Regions from separate parts of the Thiohalobacter thiocyanaticus genome, predicted to be linked through region 3. Evidence: riboswitches for the same ligand, from Rfam matches in the RefSeq annotation. Region 3 holds a riboswitch; each other region holds the start of a gene.
The links. A riboswitch is a leader RNA that binds a small molecule or an ion and turns the genes downstream of it on or off. The one in region 3 is predicted to bind cobalamin.
Positions count from the first base shown of each region.

Region 1: another riboswitch for cobalamin. It lies ahead of CFK21_RS05575 (ribonucleoside-diphosphate reductase subunit alpha); the one in region 3 lies ahead of CFK21_RS13550 (TonB-dependent receptor domain-containing protein).
Region 2: another riboswitch for cobalamin. It lies ahead of CFK21_RS01285 (TonB-dependent receptor); the one in region 3 lies ahead of CFK21_RS13550 (TonB-dependent receptor domain-containing protein).

Region 1 covers NZ_AP018052.1:1,178,386-1,181,590, reverse strand. Annotated here, with positions in the region: gene CFK21_RS05580 (LysR family transcriptional regulator) at 1-830, shown strand, start outside; cobalamin riboswitch at 867-1,087, shown strand; gene CFK21_RS05575 (ribonucleoside-diphosphate reductase subunit alpha) at 1,227-3,205, shown strand, end outside.
Region 2 covers NZ_AP018052.1:276,481-279,685, forward strand. Annotated here, with positions in the region: gene CFK21_RS01270 (ATP-binding cassette domain-containing protein) at 1-100, opposite strand, end outside; gene CFK21_RS01275 (gamma carbonic anhydrase family protein) at 229-765, shown strand; gene CFK21_RS01280 (RNA recognition motif domain-containing protein) at 941-1,297, shown strand; cobalamin riboswitch at 1,419-1,624, shown strand; gene CFK21_RS01285 (TonB-dependent receptor) at 1,878-3,205, shown strand, end outside.
Region 3 covers NZ_AP018052.1:2,920,877-2,924,081, forward strand. Annotated here, with positions in the region: gene CFK21_RS13535 (FecCD family ABC transporter permease) at 1-170, shown strand, start outside; gene CFK21_RS13540 (ABC transporter ATP-binding protein) at 167-937, shown strand; partial or broken gene CFK21_RS13545 (hypothetical protein) at 1,032-1,483, opposite strand; cobalamin riboswitch at 1,592-1,805, shown strand; gene CFK21_RS13550 (TonB-dependent receptor domain-containing protein) at 1,920-3,205, shown strand, end outside.

The sequences.
Region 1 (3,205 bases), 1.5 Mb from region 3:
CGCAGGCGGCGGAGCGAGTGCATCTGACCCAGTCGGCACTGTCTCACCAGCTTCGCACCCTGGAGGATCACTACGGGGTGACGCTGCTCCATCGCGGCAGTCGGCCGATCCGCCTCACTCCGGCCGGCGAACGTGTGCTCGCGCTCGCGCAGGAAGTCCTGCCGGCGCTGGAGCAGGTCGAACACAGTCTGCTGGGAATCGCTGCCGGCCGAGTCGGCCGCCTCTATGTCACCATCGAATGCCATGCCTGCTTCGACTGGCTGCTGCCACTGCTGGAGGACTTCCGCCAGCGCTGGCCGGAAGTCGAGATCGACATCCGCACGCCGGACCACTTCGATGCCCTGCCCGCACTGATCGATGGCGACATCGACCTGGTCATCACCTCCGACCCCATCGAGCGGCCGAGGCTGGAGTTCCAGCCGTTGTTCGACTATCGCGCCCTCCTGGCCATGCCGACCGACCATCCGCTGGTTGAACGCGACTGGATCCGCCCGCAGGACCTGGCCGACCAGGCACTCATCACCTACCCCGTCCCGCAGCAGCGGCTGGATATCTTCACCCACTTCCTCGATCCGGCCGGTGTGACGCCGGCGCAGGTCCGCCAATGCGAACTGACCGCCGTCCTGTTGCAGTTGGTGGCCAGCCGCCGCGGCCTGGCTGCGCTGCCCGACTGGGTCCTGCGCCCGGCTCTGGAAGCCGATCGCCTGGCGGCCCGGCCGCTGGGCCCGCAAGGCATGGGCGGGCGCATGTACGCGGCCGTGCGGACCACCGAGGCCGAACTACCCTGGCTGGCAGACTTCATCGCCCTGGCGACGGCGGCCGAAAGATAGATCGCCACCCGCTTGAACCCCGCCCGATTATCTCCTATATTGGGCTTCACCTCCGGTGCGACCACTAGATATTGTGGTTGCGGCAACAGGGAACCCGGTGAGAATCCGGGGCTGTCGCGCAGCGGTATGGGGGAACGACGCCACAGGTGCAGCACGCACAGGCACTGTCCTTCGGGATGGGAAGCCGTGGCACAGGTGAACGGCAACCGCCGTTCGAGCCCCCGAGCCCGAATACCTGCCGGAGTGGATTCCACACGAATCCATGCACCCGGGTCTCGCGCCAAGGCCTCAGGGTGGCAGAGCCGCCAGATTTCCCGATCCCGGCCCGCCAGCCTCGCCCGCGCGTCTCCCGCTGTCATCGACACACTGCCACCACGCAGAGAGGGGGAGAGCATGCTGACAACCACCACCGCAACCGAATCGCCGACGCCGGCGGCCGCCCGGCGGCCGGAACCGGAACCGCCGACGCCAACCGGCTACCGCGTCATCCGCCGCAATGGCAAGGTCACCGCCTTCGACCGCAGCAAGATCGCCATTGCCATGACCAAGGCCTTCCTGGCCGTGGAAGGCGGCACCGCCGCGGCCTCCAGCCGGGTCCACGAGACCGTCGAGCAACTGACCGACCAGGTCATCGACGCGCTGTTCGGACGCGTGCCGGGCAGCGGCACCGTCCACATCGAGGACATCCAGGATCAGGTCGAACTGGCGCTGATGCGCGCCAGCGAGCACAAGACCGCCCGTGCCTATGTCCTGTACCGCCATCAGCAGGCCGAAAGACGCGCCGCCGGGCGCGCAGCGAGCGCGGGCCGGCCGGCCGAGGACGAGGCCGTACTCACGGTTACGCTCGATGACGGCAGCACCCGGCCGCTCGACCTGGCCCACATCGAAACCCTGATCGAGGAGGCGACCGCCGGGCTCACGGACGTGGACGCGGCCGCGGTGTTGCAGGAAGCCCGGCGCAACCTCTTCGACGGCATGCATGAGCGGGATGTCGGCCAGGCACTGGTCATGGCCGGGCGCATGATGATCGATCGCGAAGCCGACTACAGCCACGTCGCCGCCCGCCTGCTGCTCGACAACCTGCGGCGTGAGGCACTGGGCTTTGTAGGCGGCGGCAGCGCCCGGGTCACCCAGGCGGAAATGGCCACGCGCTATCCCGACTACTTCAAGGCCTGCATCCACCGCGGGGCGGAACTGGAACTGCTCGACAGCGAACTGACCCGCTTCGACCTGGATCGGCTCGGCGCCGCGCTCAAGCCCGAGCGCGATCTGCAGTTCACATATCTGGGTCTGCAGACCCTCTATGACCGCTACTTCATACACCATGACAAGACCCGCTTCGAACTGCCGCAGGCGTTTTTCATGCGTGTGGCCATGGGCCTGGCCAGCAACGAGATCGAGCGCGAGGCGCGGGCGATCGAGTTCTATGATCTGCTTTCCAGCTTCGACTTCATGAGCAGCACCCCGACCCTGTTCAACTCCGGCACCCTGCGCCCGCAGCTCTCCTCCTGCTATCTCACCACCCTTCCCGACAACCTCGACGGTATCTATTCCGGCATCCGCGACAATGCACTGCTGTCCAAGTTCGCCGGCGGTCTGGGCAACGACTGGACGCGGGTGCGCGGCATGGATGCCCACATCAAGGGCACCAACGGCAAGAGCCAGGGCGTGGTGCCATTCCTGAAAGTCGCCAACGACACCGCGGTGGCGGTCAACCAGGGCGGCAAGCGCAAGGGGGCCGTATGCGCCTATCTGGAGACCTGGCACATCGACATCGAGGATTTCCTGGAACTGCGCAAGAACACCGGCGACGAGCGCCGCCGCACCCATGACATGAATACCGCCAACTGGATCCCCGACCTGTTCATGAAACGGGTGGCCGAGGCGGCCGAGTGGACGCTTTTCTCACCCGACGAGGTGACCGATCTGCACGATCTCACCGGCCGGGAATTCGAACAGCGCTACACGGAATACGAAGCGAAGGCCGCGCGCGGCGAGATCCGTGTCTCGCGCCGGGTCCAAGCTGTGGAATTGTGGCGCAAGATGCTGTCCATGCTGTTCGAGACCGGTCATCCGTGGATGACCTTCAAGGACCCCTGCAACCTGCGCTCGCCGCAGCAGCATGTCGGCGTCGTGCATTCCTCCAACCTGTGCACCGAGATCACACTGAACACCTCGGATGACGAGATCGCGGTATGCAATCTCGGCTCCATCAACCTCGCGCGCCACGTCGGCGCCGACGGCCTGGATCCGGACAAGCTCGAACGCACCATCGGCACCGCCATGCGCATGCTCGACAACGTCATCGACTACAACTACTACTCGGTCCCGCAGGCGCGACGCGCCAATCTGCGCCACCGCCCGGTCGGGCTCGG
Region 2 (3,205 bases), 590 kb from region 3:
CGGTGATCCCGACCTTCTGGCCGGGATGAACGCGCAGCGAGACATCCTGCAGCAGCATCCGGTCGCCGCGCTGCAGGGCGAGATTCTTCAGTTCCAGCATGGAGGCGGCATTCTACTCCAATGCAACCGCACCGGCATCGAAGTACCCCGGGATGGCCGGGTGTCGCATTACTCCCCCTGCTTGCATAGACTGTCTGCCAGCACAGCCTACGAAGGATTGCCCCACCCATGCCCATCCGCACATTCGAGACCCACACCCCTGTCATCGATGGCTCCGCCTACGTCGATCCCACCGCGCTGGTCATCGGTCAGGTGGAGATCGGGGCGGACAGTTCGCTCTGGCCCAACGTGGTGGCCCGCGGCGATATTCATCACATTAAAATAGGGGCCAGCACCAATATTCAAGATGGCTCTGTTCTTCATGTCACCCACGACAGCGAGTTCGCGCCCGGCGGGCATCCACTGGAGATCGGTCACGCCGTCACAGTGGGCCACATGGTGGTGCTGCACGGCTGTACAATCGAAGATAACTGTCTGATTGGAATGGGTTCCATGATCATGGACGGGGCGCGTGTCCAGACCGGGGCCATGCTGGGGGCAGGCAGCCTGGTTCCACCCGGCAAGGTGCTGGACGGGGGCTGGCTGTGGGTAGGCCGACCGGCCAAAGCGGTGCGGGAGCTGACCGAACAGGAAACCCTGTTTCTGGAATACTCTGCGCGGCATTATGCCCGGCTCAAGGATCGCCACCTGGCGGGCAGCGACTGACTGGCGGGGACGGGAAAAAGGCCCTACAATCAAACCGGGAAGGCGATCAATGTGATGCCTGGCCAACATCAGGCCCGCGGGCGGCAGCATGGGCCCTGCCGCAGAGCCCCGACAGGAATCTTTCTCTACCAGGGATGTCGAAGAACAACACAGGCCCTGGTTTCAGGAGAAAGCCATGATGCTATTCATCGGTAATCTGCCCCAGTCGGCCACCACGGCGCGGCTCGCCGATGCTCTGCGCCTGGGGCATGAGGATGCTCACCGCCTGCGCATTATCCGCAAGCCCGGCCGTCACGGCGGAGTGCAGCGCTATGCTGTGCTGCAGGTGCGCACCCCGGCCGCGGCCAACCGGTTGCTGGGGCGCAGCAACAAGATCAAGCTCAACGGTCAGCCGCTGGAGTTGCGCGAGTTCTGCAAGCGCATTGCCAACAACGAACGCCGCGCGCTGAACTGGCGCAGCAAGACCTGGCCGCATGCCGAGCGTCGCTGCAACGAACGTCGCTGCACCGCAGGCGAACGACAGGCCGCCTGACAGCCCCCCGGCCGCGCCGGGGTGGACAGCCATCGGTGCCGCCGCAACCGCGGCGTGTGCATGCGCGTTGCCCCGTCCTTTACGCCATCCCGATTTGACTTCATGCAGATTCATGACTAAGGTGTGCACACCGTAGACAGGTGCTGGCAAGCTGTTCAGTGTTGCCAGTGAAACGGGAAGCCGGTGAGAAACCGGCACTGCCCCCGCAACGGTAATTGGGTCAAGGCGCTTCATCCAGGCCACTGTGCGCAAGCATGGGAAGGCGAAGCGTCGAGCCGTACGGCTCTACCCATAAGTCCGGAGACCGGCCTGCCTACTACGCTGCATCCGCATGACGGAGGCGGCGGCACTCGGCGCTACGGAGGGTATCGCCAGGGGCAGGCTACCCGCCAATCGCACTGGCGTTTCGCCTTTCTCCCGATTTGTCCTCCGCGGCGCGTGTATGCGTGTACTGGCGGAGGGCCAAATGTGTAATCCCGGACGACCCCGGCATGCCGGGCGGTCGATAATTCCACTACTATGCAGCGTCCATGATGCATCGGTCCTGGCCCGACTCGGTGCGTTCTGTCTCGGCCTGACGGTGCTGTCCGTCAGCGCGGACGAGCCGTTCGAACTGGACGATATCGTGGTCACTGCGGCCTCCCCGGATACACCTGTACTGGCCACGCCGCGCAGCGTTTCGGTCATCACGGCGCGCGACCTTGACAATGCCACCACCACCGATCTGGCCGAACTGCTGTCGCGCGAGGCCAATGTCAATCTGCGCAGCTTTTTCGGCGGCAACAAGTATTCCAATATCGACATCCGCGGCATGGGCGAGACCAGTGTCAGCAATGTCATTTTCCAGGTTGACGGCTTCCGTCTGAATGCGCCCGATCTGTCGGGTGCGGATCTGTCGAGCATTCCGCTGTCGCAGATCGAGCGTATCGAAATCCTGCGCGGCGCCAACGGGGTGCGCTATGGCGACGGTGCGGTCGGCGGTGTGGTCAATATCATCACCGGCCAGCCGCAGGCCGGAGTGCAGGGTCATGCTGAATATACCCGGGGTTCATTTGACAGTGACGCGACCACGGCGGATATCAGTGTGGGCGGACGCCATGCCCGCGCACGCCTGAGCCTGGCGCATGCCGACAGCGACGGCCACCGGGTCAACAGCGCCAGCCGCGAACGCGATGCCGCGCTGCGGCTGAATCTGTATCCACTGCCGGCGCTGGAGCTTGATCTGCGCGCGAGCTACCACGACGACCGGTTCGGTTTTCCCGGGCCGGTGAGCCAGACGGCGTTCCAGACACGGGAGGGCCGCGAAGGCTCCAACTCGCCGAACGACTTCAGCGAAACCACCGATCATCGCTATCAGGCACGGCTGGGCGCCGACCTGAACCGCTACGGGCGCCTCACCCTGCACGCCAATGTGCGCGACCGGGACAACCCCTATGTGCTGGGCTACACCCCGCTACTCAGCATCGAGGATCAGCAGGGCGAGATTTCCGAACGCTCACAGCATGTCGGCCTCGAGCATACCGTCGCCGTCACAGCGGCCGGGCTGCCGCTGGACATCGCCTGGGGCGCGACCGGCTTTTTCAGCGACTATGTCCGGCGCGAGAACGGCACCGATGTACCGGACCAGAGTAAGCGCACCGCCGGAGACATTGAGGAGGCGGCCGCCCACATCATTATCGACGCCGCGCCGGCCGATGCCTGGCTGCTCAGTGCCGGCTATCGCCTCGATCGCTTCCGGGTCGAGCGGCTGGATGAAAGGCTGGTACAGCTCTATACCGGCACCTTTCCCTTTTTCATTCCGGCGGGTGCGCAGTGGCAGAACACGCTGGATGAAACCACCACCTGGCACAATAACGCCGGCGAGATCGGCCTGAGCTGGCTGCCCACCGACAGCCTTGCCGCCTATCT
Region 3 (3,205 bases):
TTCCCGCCGCGGCGCTGGCCGGCGGCAGTCTGCTGGTGCTGGCCGACACCCTCGGCCGTACCCTGCTCGCGCCCCAGCAGCTGCCGGTGGGCGTGGTCACCGCCTTTCTCGGCGTGCCGCTGTTCCTGTACCTGCTCACCCGCCAGGCGCGGGCCACGGAGCCGGCATGAGCCTGCTGCGCGCCGAACAGCTCGGCATCAATATCGGTCCGCGGCGCCTGGTCGCGGGCCTGGACCTGGCGGTGGAACCGGGTCAGTGCTGGGCCATCCTCGGCCCCAACGGCTCGGGCAAGACCACCCTGCTGCACTGCCTGGCGCGACTGCGCCAGCCGGAGACCGGCCGCATCCTCATCGACGAACAGCCGCTCGAATCCTTTGCGCGCAAGCCCCTGGCCCGGCGCCTGGGCCTGATGCCGCAGGACAATCACGACCCCTTTCCCCTGCAGCTGCGCGAGGCCGCCCTGCTGGGACGCTATCCGCATCTGGGCGGCTGGCAGTGGGAGGGGCGCGAGGAAGTGGCGCGGGTCGATCAGATCCTGGGGGAGCTCGAGTTGCTGGCGCTGGCCGAACGCAACATCCAGACCCTGTCCGGCGGCGAGCGCCGGCGCCTGGCCTTCGCCACCCTGCTGGTGCAGGACCCGGCCCTGCTGCTGCTGGACGAGCCGACCAACCACCTCGACCTGCGCCGCCAGCTCGATGTACTGCAGCGCGTGCGCCGGAGCCTGGACCACAGCGACAAGGCCGCCCTACTGGTGCTGCACGATGTGAATCTGGCCGCCCGTTTCTGCAATCACGTCCTGATGCTGATGCCGGACGGCACCTGCCTGCAGGGCCCGGTCGACGAGCTGCTCAATACCGGGAACCTCAGCCGGCTCTATGCCTGGCCGATGCAGTCGGTCGCAGCGGATGGTGGCCGGTTCTGGTTTCCGCAACTCTGATCAAACGGTCGGCAGCGACAAGAAGGGGGGGATGTATTCGCGTTCAATCGCAGCCAGTACGACATAATTCCGCGCAGCCCATGTTCATCCCCGTCTATCCGAACAAACGTTGCCACCAGCGGCGGCGATTGCCGGGCAGGGGCATGTCCGCTTCGAGATCCGCGGGCTTGAGCTTGGACAGGATCCAGCCGGGCTTGGGGGATTGTCGGAGAAGCCGCAGCTCACACCCAGGTTGTTGGGATCGAAGATCTTCACATAGGTGGGCTGATCGAAGGAATCGGTGTAGACAATGCCGCAGTAGTCCTCTTCATGCTCACGGCGCAGCAGTACGTCCACTTCATCGATGAAACGGGCCAACTGTTCTGCCGTGGCTGAGGTCCCGGGCGGCGTCTCACCGACGGCATAGATGTACCAGCCGCCATCGGCATCGTCGCGCAGCCGCTGCCAGAGCTCATCCAGCTGGGGCCAGCGCAGCACGCCGTAGAAGCTGCCCCGAAAGGCGGCAAGAAAGGGATTCTGTGAAACCGCGGGTGCATTCCGGCTCATGCCCGAACTCCTAACATACCGATTGGTATGCCAGTCTACCCCGGCCGACGAACAGGTCAAGCCGGCCGTGTCAACTTGACCGGCCATCGGCCGCCGCGTAAAGTTCCGGCCACTTGAAATGCCTCGGGTGCCGCGCCTTCACAGCGCGGTGAAACGGGAAGCCGGCGCGAATCCCCTGGATTCAATTCCGGCGCTGCCCCCGCAACGGTAGGCGAGTCAAGACCTGTCACAGTGCCACTGCGTACGCGTGGGAAGGCGACAGGTCAGGGAAGCATACTTCCTGCTCGCGAGCCCGGAGACCGGCCCGAGGTATCCCAGGTGGCACTGCGGAGGGTGGTGCCCGCGTGGCATCCACCTCTCCCACGCAACACCTTTCCCTTGCCATGCACTCACAATAATCATCCGCACGCGGACGGGCGTGCGTTGGGAGAAATCGATGTTCAGAAACACGCTCGCGGCCGCAATCACGGCCGCTTCCGGATTCATCTCGCCTGCCGCGCCCGCGGCCGACTCGGAAGAAATGGCCCAGGTCATCGTTACCGCAACCCGGACGGCACAGACCGCCGATCAGAGCCTGGCCTCGGTCACGGTCATCGATCGGGACGAAATCGAGCGCAGCCAGGCCAGGTCCACGGTGGAACTGCTGCGCGCGAAGGCCGGCATTCACATCAGTACCAGCGGTGGCATAGGCAAGACCGATTCCGTCTTCATCCGCGGCACCAATTCCGATCATGTGCTGGTACTGATCGACGGTGTGCGTGCCGCCTCTGCCACCCTCGGCACCTTCAACTGGGGCAATCTGCGTCCGGACCAGATCGAGCGCATCGAGGTCGTGCGCGGCCCCCGCGCCAGTCTGTACGGTTCCGATGCCGTGGGCGGCGTAATCCAGATCTTCACCCGCCGGAACGAGGGACCGACCGCGCGCATCGGCTACGGCGGCGACGATACCCGCGAGATCGAGGCCGGCATCGGCGGCGGCAAGCGCTGGCGCTACAGCCTGCAGGCCGGCGCCCTGGACACCGACGGGATCCGCACCCTCGACCAGGCCAGCGAGAAGCACGGCTACGACAACCTGCATGCTGCGCTTGGACTGGACGGTGAACTGATGCCGGGGCTGGCGATGCGTTTCAACCTGACCCATGCCCACGGCACCAATGAACTCGACCCCGCCACCGGCGACATCGATTACAGGAACCAGGCCGCCAGCCTGAAGCTGGAACACATGACGACTGCGGTATGGAGCCAGTCCCTGACCCTGGGCTATGCCCTGGATGAAACGGATTCCGCCAGCCCGACCTCGCCGGCCGTGATTCAGACCAAACGCCGCAGTGCGAGCTGGCAGAACGATCTCACGGTATTCAACGGTCTGTTCACCGCCGGTATCGACTACTGGGTGGACGAGGCAAGCAAGGACCGCAACGGCGTCATCGACGAGAACATCTACAACAGTGCCGGCTTCGTCCAGCATCAGTTCAGCGCCCTGGCGAGCGACTGGACCCTGGGCCTGCGCTACGATCACCACAGCGAGTTCGGCAACGAGACCACGGGCAATATCGCCTGGGGACACGACCTCCCGACCGGCACCCGCGTGATCGCCTCCTACGGCACGGCGTTCAAGGCCCCGACGGTCAACGGCCTGTTCTGGCCACGCAGTGTGGACAGCTTCTTCGGCACCACCTACATCATCCAGGGCAATCCGGATCTGCAACCGGAGGAATCGCA